DNA from 2 places in the Shewanella sp. Actino-trap-3 genome. Region 1 is predicted to be linked to the other one. Evidence: predicted binding sites of a transcription regulator. Region 1 holds the regulator's gene; the other holds the start of a gene.
What was found. The regulator sigma-54, encoded in region 1, starts transcription at its own class of promoters, with help from an activator protein. The targets are predictions, from matches to a motif close to GTTGGCACGNNNNTNGNNT.

Region 1 (7,785 bases):
TCCTCCCGCTATCAGCGAGTTGGATGGTAGATGGTGCTGTGGGTATTGCAAAGTTTTATGGCTTGTCAGATCTTGTCATTGGATTAACCATTATTGCAGTGGGAACAAGCCTACCAGAATTAGCAGCCTGTATTGCTGGCGTATTAAAAAAAGAACACGATCTCGCTATTGGTAATATCGTTGGATCGAATTTATTTAACATTCTTGCCGTACTGGCACTACCAGGGTTAATTGCCCCTGGCGAAATAGATGCCTCTGCCAGTGGAAGAGACTTTTATATGGTATTGGGCACCAGTACTGCATTAGCCGTTTTAGTATTATCCAGTGGCACCAAGCAACAACTGACTCGTTGGCATGGCGCACTATTATTAATCACCTTTATTGCGTACCAAATTATTGTATTTCAATCCCATTAGATTGGAGCATTAAAGGTAAAGTCTTAAGCTAAAAGAGAGAGCCGTATGGTAAATCAAACTCAATTTCGTCAATGGGGCCGTAAAGTCATTGATATTGAAAAAGCTGCCTTAGATAATTTATATCAATATGTGGACTCAGTTGAGTTTGGCCAAGCATGTGAACTCATTATGCAGTGCAAAGGCAAAGTGATTGTCATGGGAATGGGCAAATCGGGTCATATCGGTAATAAAATATCCGCGACGTTTGCCAGTACCGGCACGCCGGCATTTTTTGTTCATCCTGGTGAGGCTAGTCATGGTGATTTAGGCGCATTGGCTAAGAACGATATTGTACTGGCGATTTCCAATTCAGGCGAATCGAGCGAAATACTCACGTTAATGCCTGTGATACAACGTATGGGCGTGCCTGTTATTGCCGTAACAGGTAAACCAGACTCTAACATGGCGCGTTTATCTAAAATTCATTTATGCATTGAAGTACAAGAAGAAGCATGCCCGTTAGGATTAGCGCCAACGTCTAGCACCACTGCTACGCTAGCAATGGGTGATGCATTAGCCATCGCATTGTTGCAAGCAAAAGGGTTTACCCGTGATGACTTTGCCTTATCACATCCTGGTGGCTCATTGGGGCGAAAATTATTACTAAAAGTAGACGATGTCATGCATAAAGGCGATGATTTGCCTATCGTCAGTGATGCTATTTGTATTACTGAAGCGCTTTATGAAATATCTAAAAAAGGCCTAGGCATGACGGCGGTAGTCAACCATGAAGCCAAACTAGTGGGTATTTTTACTGATGGTGATTTACGCCGGGTCATCGATGCCGAAGTGAACCTTCGTACCACTTCGATAGCCCTAGTGATGACCAAAAACTGTGTGACCTGCCCTACGGGTATTTTAGCTGCACAAGCGCTACAAATTATGGATGAAAAAAACATCAACGGACTGGTTGTCGTCAATGAAAAACACCAACCGATCGGGGCATTAAACATGCTCGATATGGTTAAAGCTGGAGTCATTTAATCATGTCAGAATCAACCTCGTGTCACCAAGGATTTTACGGCCCTATCAGTAATGATATTTGGCAGCGAGCTCAGAAAATTAAACTGTTAATCTGTGATGTCGATGGGGTCTTTTCAGATGGACGTATTTATCTCAGTAATGCTGGCGAAGAACTCAAAGCCTTTCATACTCGCGATGGCTACGGTATACGCTCAGTTCTCACTAGCGATATTCATGTTGCCGTCATTACAGGTCGTCAATCAAAAATTGTCGAAACCCGAATGACCGGATTAGGAATTAAACATATTTATCAAGGCATTGATAATAAATTTGAACCTTTTGAGCAACTTATGTCGCTGTATAATGTAAGCGCCGAACAAGTAGCCTACATTGGCGATGACATGGTTGATCTGCCCGTAATGAAAGCCGTAGGTCTCTCCGTTTGTGTCGGCGATGGTCATCCGTTTGTAAAGCGACATTGTCACATGACAACGACCTTAAACGGCGGACATGGAGCTTTGCGTGAACTGACTGACTTATTGCTCTTAAGCCAAGATAAATTTGCCAGTGCTCATGGAATGAGTATATGAATCGGATCACCCTAAGTATTGTGGCTTTTTTTGGTCTTGCTTTTATGTTGTACTGGCAAGCACAAATAAAACGCAGTGAAATGGACTCGGTGAAAGTACCTGGTATTGAGCGCCCTGACTTTATTGCAGATAACCTACGCACCACGGAATTCAATCAACAAGGTTTTGTCGAAAGTCGAGTCAGCGCCGAGCACATGGAGCATTATGCTTCAAGTGACATCACTCACTTTACCAAACCGATATACCTCATTTACCCTGAAAATGGTAAAGCACAATGGCAACTAAGTGCAGATCGAGGACAATTGAATAAAAACACCAGCAAAGTCATATTAGAAAACAATGTTATTATTGATGCCATTGATATAGAAGAACCCCTGCAGTCATTGAGTACCCAAGCGGTGACGGTAGACTTAACCACTATGATAGGCACCTCACAAGAGATGGTGTATATCAAAGGCAAAGGGTTTATTATTCAAGGCTTAGGCCTACATGCTGACTTGAATTCGCAACAATTATCGCTACTGAGCCAGGTAGAAGGAACATATGAGCCACATTAATCGTCTCCACACTCGCGCCAATGTTATTTTATTGAGCAGCATGCTTTGCCTGTTGAGTTTGCCTGCTACGGCGAAACAAGGTGATCTGAAACAAGAATTAAAAATTGTTGCGGTTAGCCAATTTGCTGACATAAAAAATAACCAAATCATTTTTAATGGTCCGGTTAAGATTGTCCAAGGCAGTATTAATATCAATGCTGATGAATTACGGGCGTTTACCCCCGAAAACAGCACCAGTAAGAAACTTATCGCCACTGGCAAACCCGCGACGTTTTCACAAGAATTAGATGACGGTCAAATTGGTACTGCCAGTGCCGACGAAATATCCTATGACCTTGCGACTACCACGCTAACATTGACAGGTAATGCCAAACTTAATCAATCGGGTAGCCAAGTGACCGGTAATCGAATTAAGTACAACATCAATGCGCAAGAGCTTATTGCTGAAAGTTCGGGCACAGGGCAAGATCGGGTTATCACCATTATTCAACCTGAGAATTTCCAAGACGAGTCTGCGCCAAAGCAAAAACTCCCTGAAATCCCAGTTAAAAAGCAGATCAAACCATGACCCAAATAACCTTAACCGCTGAAAATCTGGCTAAAAGCTATAAAGATCGTCAAGTTGTTAAAGATGTCAGTTTAACGGTTAAAACAGGCCAAATTGTTGGGCTTTTAGGCCCCAATGGTGCAGGTAAAACAACCACCTTTTATATGGTTGTCGGCCTAGTGAAAAGTGATAAGGGTCGAATTTTAATTGATGATGACGATCTCACTGACGATCCTATGCATCTGCGAGCTCGCAAAGGCATTGGTTACTTACCACAAGAAGCCAGTATTTTCCGTAAACTCACAGTGTATGACAACATTATGGCCGTGTTGCAAACGCGCAAAGAACTCAGTACAGACCAACGTATTGAACAGCTTGAGCATCTATTAGAAGAGTTCCATATTACCCATATTCGAGACAGCCTAGGCATGTCGTTATCGGGTGGTGAACGTCGTCGTGTTGAAATTGCGCGCGCTTTAGCCGCCAATCCAAAATTTATTTTACTCGATGAGCCCTTTGCTGGTGTTGATCCGATTTCTGTCATCGACATAAAAAAAATCATTCAACAACTTAAAAGCCGAGGTCTAGGAGTATTAATTACCGACCATAACGTACGTGAAACGTTAGATGTCTGTGAGCGAGCTTATATCGTCAGCCAAGGTAATTTAATTGCCGAAGGCACACCTGATGAGGTATTGAGCAATCAACAAGTTCGGGCGGTGTACTTAGGTGAACAATTCAAGCTATAGTTACTTTACGGGCCTTTAGTCTATCTAACTCATTTGATTGAACGATATCTAAACAGCGTTAAACATCATTGATGTACGTGACAATCCATTACAGTTTTATAAATTGTCACTTTTATGGAAATCATCTAGGGATAAGCGGTAAATGAAAGCGTCACTCCAACTTAAAATGGGTCAACACTTAACCATGACCCCACAATTGCAGCAAGCCATTCGCTTACTGCAATTATCGTCATTGGAGCTACAGCAAGAAATCCAACAAGCATTGGATTCAAATCCATTACTTGAAATAGAAGATGAGTTTTCTGAAGCAAAAGACCCCGTAAAAGAAAATCGCGACCAAGCTGATACAGACTTCAGTGACAACAGCATTGTCAATATTGAAAAAGACACCTCAACAGTCGACACAGCAGAATCTATGACCAAAGAAACCATGGATGATTTAGCCATGGATACTACATGGGATGAAGTGTACACCGCCTCGCCGATGTCAGGTTCAGGTAGTGCTAGCATGCGCGATGATGACATGCCGTTTCAAGGTGAAACCACCGAAGGTCTGTATGAACATTTAGAATGGCAGAAAAATCTCACTCCATTTTCAGAGACCGATCTTGCCATTGCCACAGCGATCATCGACGCCGTGGATGAACGCGGTTATTTAACCCAAAGTACCGACGATATTCTCGAAGCCATGGGTGACGAAAATGTTGAGTTAGATGAAGTTGAAGCTGTATTAAAACGAATTCAACACTTTGATCCCGTTGGTGTTGCTGCACGTGATTTAAGTGAATGTTTATTGATCCAATTAGCGCAATTCTCTAACACCACACCCTATATCGATAATGCCCGTTTGCTAATTAAAGACTATTTAACCTTAATTGCTGGGCGTGATTTTAGATTATTGATGCGCAAAACTAAGCTAAAAGAAAATGAGTTACGTGACGCCATCACCCTAATCCAATCACTCAATCCTCGTCCAGGCTTATTGATCACCGCCACCGAAGACGAATTCGTTATTCCCGATGTCACGGTACTAAAGAAAAATGGCCGTTGGGTTGTAGAGTTAAACCCAGACAATATGCCCAAAATTGGCGTTAATCAGCAATACGCTGCCATGGCTAGAAGCAGTAAAAATCAGTCTGACAGTCAATTTATTCGAGGCCATTTGCAAGAGGCTAAATGGTTTATTAAAAGTATCGAAAGCCGCAATGATACTCTACTCAAAGTGGCAAATTGCATTGTGCAATTTCAGCAAGGCTTCTTTGAATACGGTGAAGAAGCCATGAAACCTATGGTGCTAAATGATATCGCTGAAGCAGTAGAAATGCATGAATCGACAATTTCACGAGTCACCACACAAAAATATATGCACACCCCACGTGGACTATTTGAACTAAAGTACTTCTTCTCTAGCCATGTCAGCACTGACGATGGCGGGGAATGCTCATCAACAGCAATTCGTGCTTTTATCAAAAAGCTGGTTGCCGCAGAAAACCAGAAAAAACCATTGAGTGACAGTAAAATGGCTCAACTTCTGGCAGAACAAGGCATAAACGTTGCTCGTCGTACGATTGCAAAATACCGAGAAGCAATGCTAATCCCGCCCTCAAACCAACGTAAGAGTTTATAACCTACAAGGTTGTGGAGGATTTTCTATGGATATAAATCTGACTGGACGTCATGTCGAAATAACAGAATCTTTACGTGAGTATGTTAATGGTAAATTTTCAAAGCTTGAACGACACTTCGATCAGATCCATAATGTACACGTTGTACTCCATGTAGAAAAATTACAACAAAAAGCAGAAGCCAAAATCCACGTTAATGGCGCAGAGATTTTTGCTATGTCAGAAAATACTGATATGTATGCTGCAATAGACGCCCTGATCGATAAACTCGACCGTCAGGTAATTAAACACAAAGAGAAGTATACAAAACACTAACGATGGAACTTTGTACCATTCTGCAGCCGGAATGCACTACCTGTGCCACACCGGGCAGTAAGAAAAAAGTACTGGAACTCATCAGCAATTTAGTCGCTGCCCAGTATCCAACCCTGTCTTCGCAAGAGGTTTTTGAAAGCCTATTAGCGAGAGAAAAAATGGGTAGCACAGGTATAGGAAATGGCATTGCGATACCTCATGGTCGATTAACGACCATCGATCACCCCATCGCGATATTTGTTAAATGTGAAGAAGCCATTGCCTTTGATGCAATTGATAAGCAGCCCGTGGATATTTTATTTGCTTTGTTAGTACCTGCAGACCAGTGCCAACAACATTTAGGCACGTTATCGAGTATGGCTAAAAAGCTCAGCGATAAGCAAATATTGAAACAGCTTCGCAAAAGCCACAACGCAACAGAACTTTATCGGGTTATAACTGCATGAAACTTGTCATAGTATCGGGACGTTCAGGTTCAGGGAAATCCGTTGCCTTAAGAGTATTAGAAGACCTAGGATATTATTGTGTCGATAATTTGCCTCTACCCCTCATTGGCACATTACTCGCTCAGCTCAAGGGCAGTAATGATTTAGTTGCGATTAGTGTTGATGTCCGCAACATTGCTGAACAAGGCAAAGTGCTTCAAGACCAATTAGCCCTACTTGAACATGACACTGAAATTATCAGCTTCTTTCTAAATTCCAATGATAAAGTGTTACTTAAACGCTACAGCGAAACACGCCGATTGCACCCGTTATCTAAAAATCATATTTCACTGCAAGAAGCGATCAAATTAGAAGGCCGTTTACTTGAGCCTACCGCAAAAATTGTTGACCATTACATTGACACTTCGGCGCTAAATATCTACGAGTTAAGCGACCAAGTTAGGCAAATACTATTAGGCAGTGTCGATAAAGAATTAGTGATTAACTTTGAGTCTTTTGGCTTTAAGCACGGCATGCCGACTGAAGCGGATTTTATGTTTGATGTACGTTTTTTGCCCAATCCACACTGGGAAATAGAATTGCGCCCAATGACAGGATTAGACGAACCCGTACAAGAATTTTTAGGGCGTCAGCCATTGGTCAACAAGTTCATTTGGCAAATTGAAAACCTATTTGAAACCTGGATGCCACATCTAGAACGTAACAATCGCAGTTACCTGACTATCGCGATTGGTTGTACGGGTGGCCAGCATCGGTCGGTATATATTGCAGACCAATTAGCAAAACGATTTAGGCAAGGCAGTAAACACACTGTTAATGCTCGCCACAGAGAATTAAGTATAAGTGAACTAACCGCTAAGTGAGCATAGGATTGCATGAATGATCAAACTTGAACGCCAAGTTACCATTTCCAACAAATTAGGATTACATGCCCGTGCAGCAACAAAACTCGCGGTATTAGCCGCCGATTTTGACGCGAACATCACCTTAACTCAGGGCGAAAAAAACGCCAGTGCCGCAAGTGTGCTCGGGTTATTAATGCTTGAAAGTGGAATAGGGAAAATGATCACCGTGACCGCAAAGGGCCCAGATGCCGAAGTAGCATTAAATGCAGTGTGTGATCTGATTAATGCTAAATTTGATGAATCTTGTTAAATTAGTGAAGAGTACGATTCGCGAGTCACTCACTTTTTAATCCACTATTATTCTTATTACACGTGGCCTAACCAAACTGTCACGACATTGATGCTCAACGGTAGACATCAGTCCCTCGATAATATTAGCCCTTAAGTTTATCTCACGCAGTTGATACCCATCTGATTAAGTATCAGTTCACTCTGCGGGAGTTTAGCGTTTAACATAATACATATATCGCCGCTTTCAGCAACGGATCCAGTTTGACTCTGCATCCGTGTAGTCGTCCGTCAATATGATGTATAGCAGCGTAGACCATGCATAATTTCGTCCAAAGGAAACGACTCAAGTATCCCATTTTGGCGTTACATTGTCTTACAAGCAGACAACGATTATTGCACCAA
Region 2 (7,785 bases), 2.8 Mb from region 1:
TGACAACTGGTTAAGCGGTATTTTAAGGTAAGCGTTACCCTTACGGTCTGCTGGTGGCATGTTACCTGCTCGAATATTAATTTGGATTGCCGCTAACAATAGATGCGGTATATCAGAATCAATATGGCGTTGTTGATGTCGCTGAACAAACTCAGCGAGGGTCACTTTACCGCCGACAACGCAGTTATACCTTTTCTGCGCAATCACTGATGTTTCAAATATATTATCTTGGCGTTTGTATCCAAGGGGATCATGCCCTATAAACACCCGAGTACAATTAGGTAACGCTAATATGTTGTTAATTGAATGATACAAGGTGGTCGTGCTGCTATTGGGAAAATCAGTATTCACCGTACCCCATTCTGGCGTAGACAATGTGTCACCAACAAATATCACATCTTCAATGAGATAGCTCACACAAGCAGGTGTATGTCCGGGTGTATGCATAATGTGAATAGTTAAATGACCCAATTTAATGAGTTCTTTATCGGTAAACAGTTGATCAAACTGCTCGCCATTGCACTGAAAGCTCTCATCGAGATTAAGCAATCTTTTAACGGTGTGCTGGACTTGAGTAATGTGCTCACCAATCCCCGTTGTTCCCCCGCGTTTGGTCTTGATATAACACGCCGCAGACATATGATCGCAATGTGCATGAGTTTCTAAAATCCATTCAATTTCAAATCCATGCTTATCGATATGATCAATGATGTTATCGGCAAAACACGTACTTATAGTACCAGAGGCCATATCGAAATCTAAAACGGGATCAATAATCGCACTTTGACGAGTAGCAAGATCGGTCACCACATAGGTAATAGCATGACTAGTATGATGATAAAAAGGATCAATGCGGATTTTACTCATAACAATTAACTCCCAACAAAATACCCAATGTATTTGTTAGATAAAGTCTCAGGTCAATATTAGCAATAATGGTTAACATCATTTCGTAAATGACTGATAAGGACTCGTAACGGCAGGATCATGTTAACGTAAACCACCACCATAAACAGCGCATGGGTCGCTGTGCTGTTTGCTTTAGCACCTAGCAGCGAAGCGTCCTAGCAGCGAAGCGACTAGGCTCTTGCTATAAGCCGCGCAGCGTCCTCGCTTCTAGGTCTTTCGCTTATATTACTTCAGCTTTGATTACGGCTTTGTTGTTGCTGTAACCGATGCGGCTTGATTACTGATAACCTTTTGTAATGAAAACGCACCGCGAATATCACCGAGGGCAAAGTTAACGGCTTTATCATTAGGATAGGTTTTGTTAATCAAAGTACTCAGCTCAGGATTAATATTACTACCATGACAACCTAAGCATAATTGTTGCGCTGGTATCGCCTTCATATAACGAAACTGTGTTTTGCCATCTTTGACGATAAACTCACTCGCCACAATGGGTTTATCAGCAGCTTGCTGTCCTGAAGCATTAACACGTTCAAATTGCTGTAATTGTGTTAACTCCCAAGCATCGGGCGTATTGGCTGGATTACGCACTCGCAAACTGGTCCGGGTAAGTGTCCAGCCCTCTTTTGAGTTTTCTGCTGCAATTGCAGGTGCTACCGCTTGGCACACCGACACTGCGTTGGTTAATCCACCTTGCTTAATGGCTGTCTTTAAATGACCTTTCAGTGCTTGGCTAAATTCGGCAATTCGTTGATTGGCCTGTTGTTCAAGCACTTGCTGCTCGGTTAATGATTCAGCTTGTCCTACCGTCGAGACGCTCATAAGCATGATTAAGCCGGCCATTTGGCTAGCCTTAATCAATGATTGTGTGTGTTTGTGTGTTAAGCGCATTATTGTTATTCCTCTATTTAAAATCGTTTAATCTCAATGAGATTTAGGGTTATAAAAAACCTATGACCGAGTCCAATCACAAAACATATAGCAAGATCAATACAAAGCTTGTGCCATATTACACCGACAAATTTAAAATATATAAAATCAGCCACTTAAAATTCATTGATATTTGCGAGAAGCACATGCTAGGTTATGAACTGACAAATATGGCATTGTAGTGACAAATATTGCGCTAATAATGTCACTTTAGAGATTAACTGATTAATGTGTACAGTAAGCGAGAGTGATAAATGAGTAACACCACTGTTGTGCAATCAATGATAAACGCGATTGATAAACCGGCAATATTTATTACGCCAGATTATGTTATACATGCGGTTAATCAAGCCTATTTAGAAACGTATGATACACAAGTCATATTAGGCCAAAGTAAATGCCATCAGATATCTCATCACAGTAATGAGCCTTGTGATAAACACGGTGAAGAGTGTCCTTTGCAACAATGCCAGAGTACTGCAAGGGCTGCCAATGCTGTACATATTCATAGCACTGCACACGGTAAGTCATATTGCGATATTTTAATGAAACCCATTAAAGATAACAGTGGCAAGGTATTGGGATATCTGGAGGTTTTAGATGCCATTGATTATGCATCAACAGAGTCTAAAAAAGGCACCATGGTCGGTCAATCTGCGCCGTTTAAGCAAATGCTCAACAGAATTAACCGAGCATCTCAATCCAGTATTGCGGTGCTATTGCAAGGTGAAACTGGTGCCGGTAAAGAACTCGTCGCTAAAGCTGTGCATCAAGCCAGTAGCCGCAATGATAAACCTTTTGTGGTTATTGAATGTACCGGCCTGAGTGAAAACCTGTTCGAAAGTGAGTTATTTGGTTACGAGAAAGGAGCCTTTACCGGGGCAACCACCAGCAAAAAAGGTCTGATTGAGATAGCCCATGGCGGCACGGTATTCTTTGATGAGATTGGCGATGTACCGATGAACATGCAAGTTAAACTGCTAAGGTTGCTAGAAACCCAATGTTATCGCGCCGTGGGTGGATTAAAACAAAAACGTTCCGACTTTCGATTAGTCAGCGCCAGCCATAAGAATTTACTCGATTTGGTTGAAAAAGGTGAATTTAGACGCGATCTGTATTACCGCATTGCAGGATTTCCCATTTACTTACCCTCGTTGCGTGAGCGCCTTGATGATATTCCAGGACTCGTAAATCATTTTATAAAGTACTCTGAATACAAACATAAAAGGTTTTCGGCTAACGCATTAAATCTGCTCAGTCATTATGCATATCCAGGTAATATTCGCGAACTGAAGAATATTATTGAACAATCGGCACTGATTGCCAACGAAGATATTATCCACAGCAGTGATTTACCTGAAAGCGTTCAACCTAACCACACATCGACAGATAAAAAAAATACACTAAAAACGGCAACGGAACTCATGTCACTCGATGACGTGGAGTACGCGTATCTTTCTCAGGTCTGTCAGCAATTTCAAGGATCTCCAGCAGAATTAGCCATTAAGCTTAATATTAGTGTGCGGACCTTATATCGTAAATTACAGCGCTATGAATTAAAGCTAACAGCGCTGTAATGACGCAATATCAACCATAGTTACCATTAATGTTGATGTATTAGTGAATGCTTTTTATTGCAACACGTTTTCATTGTTGCGGTTGCTGTGCCCATTTCTGATCCGCAGCAACGTTTCTTTGTCGCCATTTCAGATCCACTGCAATGACCATCGTGACTGCCCGCTTCTCCGTCAGCATGATTATGATCACAACAACCACCGTTCGCTTGTTTAGCAATATGCTTAGATGAAGGGCGTCCCTGACTTGCCTCGGTATACTCCTCACAGTCAGCTAAATTAGCACCGGCAAGATCGTCTATTGCTGTACGACCATTTTTAGCGTGAAAAACACTCAGTTGCCGACTTAATAATTTAGCTAATAGTTGTTGGCCAATGTTACGTACGATCACGCGATTAGCGCCATGTGCCAGTATCAAACTGACTAATTGTTGTTTACCCTCACATCCATCTGTTAGTGCAGGATTGGCAAAACGCCCTTTCACTTGACCTTGATCGTCAATAAAGAGCACCTCATCAGCTTTGCTAAAATGGCTGGAAATATGTTCGTCTTTCATTGGTATGGCGGTAATCATTATTTCTCCTCATGTGCATTTTGCATTAACAACGCTTTACCATTAGTTAAGTCGTCCATTAATTTAAAACACACAGATTTAAGTAACTTCAACTCGGGTTAAGAGGTGGGATAAATAGGCTTAACATAGCTTTTGGCTGCCCCATAAATAGTTAACTGAATTTTAGCGCTTGGTATAACTAAACTACAGTTAATGGCATATGCTATATATACGCTTATTTATGGCATATGCCAACTTTAATTTAGGGTTTGTGATCTGTTGCACTATTTATATCGATATCAATTATCTAAACATCTGACTGACAATCATTAGTGCCCTTGACCTTATTGCGATAAAAATAGCGGGGCGATTATTCGCTCTGTAGTGGCATTAATCATGAAAAACGAATAAAAAAAACCAATAAAACCCCTTAACATTTTATCTTTGGCAAGCATTTCCATTGGGTCGAATATTGAGGTGTTAGCAAATCACGGCGCATGGCCCACTTTTGCTCTATCCCTTGTGCGGCCAGAAACACAGTGTCGCGACCGTAGCGTTGGTTGATGCCATCTAGCGTGTGCATTAGCGCATGGGTGACCTTAGCGGTATTAAATAAATCAAATTGAAAATGCTTCTCGCTGGCTAAATCAACTAGGCCCACGCCTATTTTGTAATAGCGCACTCCTTGACGAAATAGCCTTGGAGCAGCGTGGGTCATAGCTTTGGTGAGCTCAACGCTGCAATGGGTTGGGCATGGAAAATGTACGATGACTTTATAACTTACTGGCTGTTCGTCATGGGGGGAATTACTCGCAAACAGCAACATGGTTTTACAATGGGAGCCTTGCTGACGCGCTTTGAGCGCTGCAATACCAACATGCTTACTTAACGCTTGTAATAATGACTCATAATCGGTGATGCGCTCGCCCACACTGCGGGTGGAGAAAATTTGCTTTTTATCAGCCCTCGCCTCATCCCATTGCTTACACACTTGGCCGTTAAGCTCGCGCACCGTACGCTCTATTTCAATACTAAACTGCTTTCTCGCAAGGCTGGGCGGCATAGAGGCGAGATCAAATGCGCTGCGAATATTGATTAACGCAAGCTTGTTACTCATCTTCCTGCCAATTCCCCATACTTCTGCAACCGCCAACTGTTTTAAAATGTCGGTACGTTGCTGCATAGTCTCGATAACGCACACACCTTGGTATCCCTGGATTTTTTTAGCGGCGTGATTGGCAATTTTAGCCAAGGTCAAGGTTTCGGCTATGCCAACACAAACAGGTAGGCGCGCTTCTTTCCAAACCGCGCGGCGGATTAACTGACCTTGGGTATGCAGGCATTTGATCGCGGGATAACAATGCTTAAAAGACAGAAAGCTTTCATCAATCGAATACACATGCTGCTCTGGGGCAAAACGGCCTATTATTGCCATCATCTTTGCCGATAAATCGGCATACAATTCATAATTAGATGAGCAAACGATGACATTGCGCTGGGCGCATAAGGCTTTAACTTGAAAATAAGGTAAAAACTTTTGAATGCCAGCCTCTTTTGCATGTCGATTAGCGGCCACAATACAGCCATCATTATTGCTGAGCACAATCATCGGCCTACCACGCCAATCAGGACGAAACACCTGTTCAGCACTGCAATAAAAAGCATTGGCATCGACTAAGGCAAACATTTTACCTACTCTTATTTGCTTACAAGCAGTGGGCTTTGACGATGACAACGAATTGAGCGGGTCACCACGCCTTCAATACTAAAATCATCATAGTCGCAGATGGTCACTGGTAAATATTGCTCATTCGATGACACTAGCATTCGCCGTGGCATGTCGAGAATTTTACACACAAATTCACCATTAAAATTAGCCACAATCACATCGCCGCTTTTCGCGGTTTCATGGCGATCGACAATCAATAAATCGCCATCGAAGATCCCCACCCCTTGCATCGACTCGCCCTGGGCTAAGCCAAGAAAAGTCGAACTGGGATGCTGGATTAATATCTCATCAAGACTTAAGCCTAATTGAAGGTATTCGGCTGCAGGGCTTTCAAAGCCAGTAATACCGGCACTCGCTGCAATAGGAATAATGCGCATATGACAACCTCGCACACTTATAACGTGTACTGTATAAAAACACAGTACATCTTACCGCTAAATTTAGTTGGTGCAAGTTTATTTATTTTTTCTTGCGCCATGCGCTGTGCTCTTCAAGCATTGGAGTGGTTTTTATTGAACTTTAGACGCCGCTACACGGCAACCTTATCTGTTGTTTATGAAAGAATATGTTCAAGGTCAAAATATAATCAGAGTGATTGGTCTACACTGATCATCAGTACAAGAATTAACCTAGTTCGTGTATAGCGTAACCAATAGCATTATTTTTCCCTTTGCTCGGGGTCTAGTATGACACTCGCTACATTCCATATTGATATGCAAGATGATAACTGTTCACTGCATCTTACGGGTGATTGGCAATTGGGCCAAGCGCCACTGGGCGCGGATATTTGCGCTACGCTACCCTCTGCTTGTCATTCCGTCACATTAATCACCACAGAGTTGTCGCACTGGGACTCAAGTCTCGCCATTGCCTTATTACAATTGTCACGTTGGTGTGAACAACAACAAATCGCCTTAAATGTAAAAGACACCCCACAAGGATTACAGCAATTATTACAACTTGCTACCGACGTTCCTGTTTATCAAGCAACCAATGATAGTGCCATTGGCGGATTATTAGCAGCCTTACGTAGCTGGCTTATTGTGCAAGGTTTACAAGTACACGACGGATTAGTGTTTGTTGGTGAGAGTTCACTGGCATTGGGTCGTTGGTTCAGAGGCAAAGCCAGTACTCGTCGCAGTGATATCGTGTTTTTTATAGAACAAGCGGGACCTAAAGGATTGGCTATTGTCACCTTAATTAGCCTGCTTGTGGGAATGATATTGGCCTATTTAGGCTCGGTACAGCTGCGGCAATTAGGGGCTCAGGTGTATGTTGCAAATTTAGTGGCTATCGGGATGGTGCGTGAAATGGGCGCGCTCATGACAGGCGTTATCATGGCTGGCAGAACAGGGGCTGCTTATGCAGCGCAATTAGGCACAATGCAGGTCAATGAAGAAATTGATGCTCTGCGCGTAATGGGCATTTCGACCATGGAATTCCTGGTTTTACCTCGATTATTGGCATTGATTTTTATTATGCCACTGATGTGTATTTATTCAGATGTGATCGGCATGATCGGCGGTGCGATTGTTGCCAATGGCATGGGCGTAAGTTACACCCAATATATTTTGCAAACCCAGATTGCGATCGATTGGGTAGACATTTCCACCGGTTTGATAAAAAGCCTCATTTTTGGCTTTCTGATTGCTATAGCGGGTTGTCAGGCAGGCCTTCTTTGCGGTCGAGATTCTAATGCCGTTGGTTTAGCCACCACCAACGCTGTGGTTAAGGCGATTGTCTTTCTTGTGGTCTCTGACGCCGCGCTTAATATTTTGTTCGATAAATTAGGGATCTAATGATGGTTGATGATGCCTTTATCAGTGTTCGCAATCTTTGTGTCGGTTATGGCACTACCGAAGTGCAACGACAGTTAACCTTCGACATTCACAAGAATGATATCTTTTTTGTCATTGGCGGAAGTGGTTGCGGCAAAACGACCTTGCTTAAATCAATGGTAGGACTGTTAACTCCGCTCAAGGGTGAAGTACGCTATCAAGGTAAAAACTTTTATGACGCAGATGAACCGGCGCAAGTGGCTATGCTTAAAGACTGGGGCATTACCTTTCAAACTGGGGCGTTGTTTTCC

Region 2: a site for sigma-54 is predicted at 1,900-1,918, ahead of CXF80_RS04390 (Tll0287-like domain-containing protein). Genes of this name have one in related genera too.

The regions. Positions count from the first base shown of each region.
Region 1 is NZ_PJCE01000001.1:3,853,407-3,861,191, reverse strand. It holds gene CXF80_RS20325 (calcium/sodium antiporter) at 1-416, shown strand, start outside; gene CXF80_RS20320 (KpsF/GutQ family sugar-phosphate isomerase) at 462-1,439, shown strand; gene kdsC (3-deoxy-manno-octulosonate-8-phosphatase KdsC) at 1,442-2,008, shown strand; gene lptC (LPS export ABC transporter periplasmic protein LptC) at 2,005-2,565, shown strand; gene lptA (lipopolysaccharide transport periplasmic protein LptA) at 2,552-3,133, shown strand; gene lptB (LPS export ABC transporter ATP-binding protein) at 3,130-3,861, shown strand; gene CXF80_RS16630 (RNA polymerase factor sigma-54) at 4,004-5,488, shown strand; gene hpf (ribosome hibernation promoting factor) at 5,514-5,801, shown strand; gene ptsN (PTS IIA-like nitrogen regulatory protein PtsN) at 5,804-6,247, shown strand; gene rapZ (RNase adapter RapZ) at 6,244-7,110, shown strand; gene CXF80_RS16610 (HPr family phosphocarrier protein) at 7,127-7,402, shown strand.
Region 2 is NZ_PJCE01000001.1:1,033,367-1,041,151, forward strand. It holds gene CXF80_RS04385 (MBL fold metallo-hydrolase) at 1-867, opposite strand, end outside; gene CXF80_RS04390 (Tll0287-like domain-containing protein) at 1,150-1,800, opposite strand; gene CXF80_RS04395 (sigma-54 interaction domain-containing protein) at 2,094-3,416, shown strand; gene CXF80_RS04400 (NifB/NifX family molybdenum-iron cluster-binding protein) at 3,443-3,988, opposite strand; gene CXF80_RS04410 (Y-family DNA polymerase) at 4,398-5,654, opposite strand; gene CXF80_RS04415 (LexA family protein) at 5,666-6,073, opposite strand; gene CXF80_RS04420 (MlaE family ABC transporter permease) at 6,383-7,495, shown strand; gene CXF80_RS04425 (ABC transporter ATP-binding protein) at 7,495-7,785, shown strand, end outside.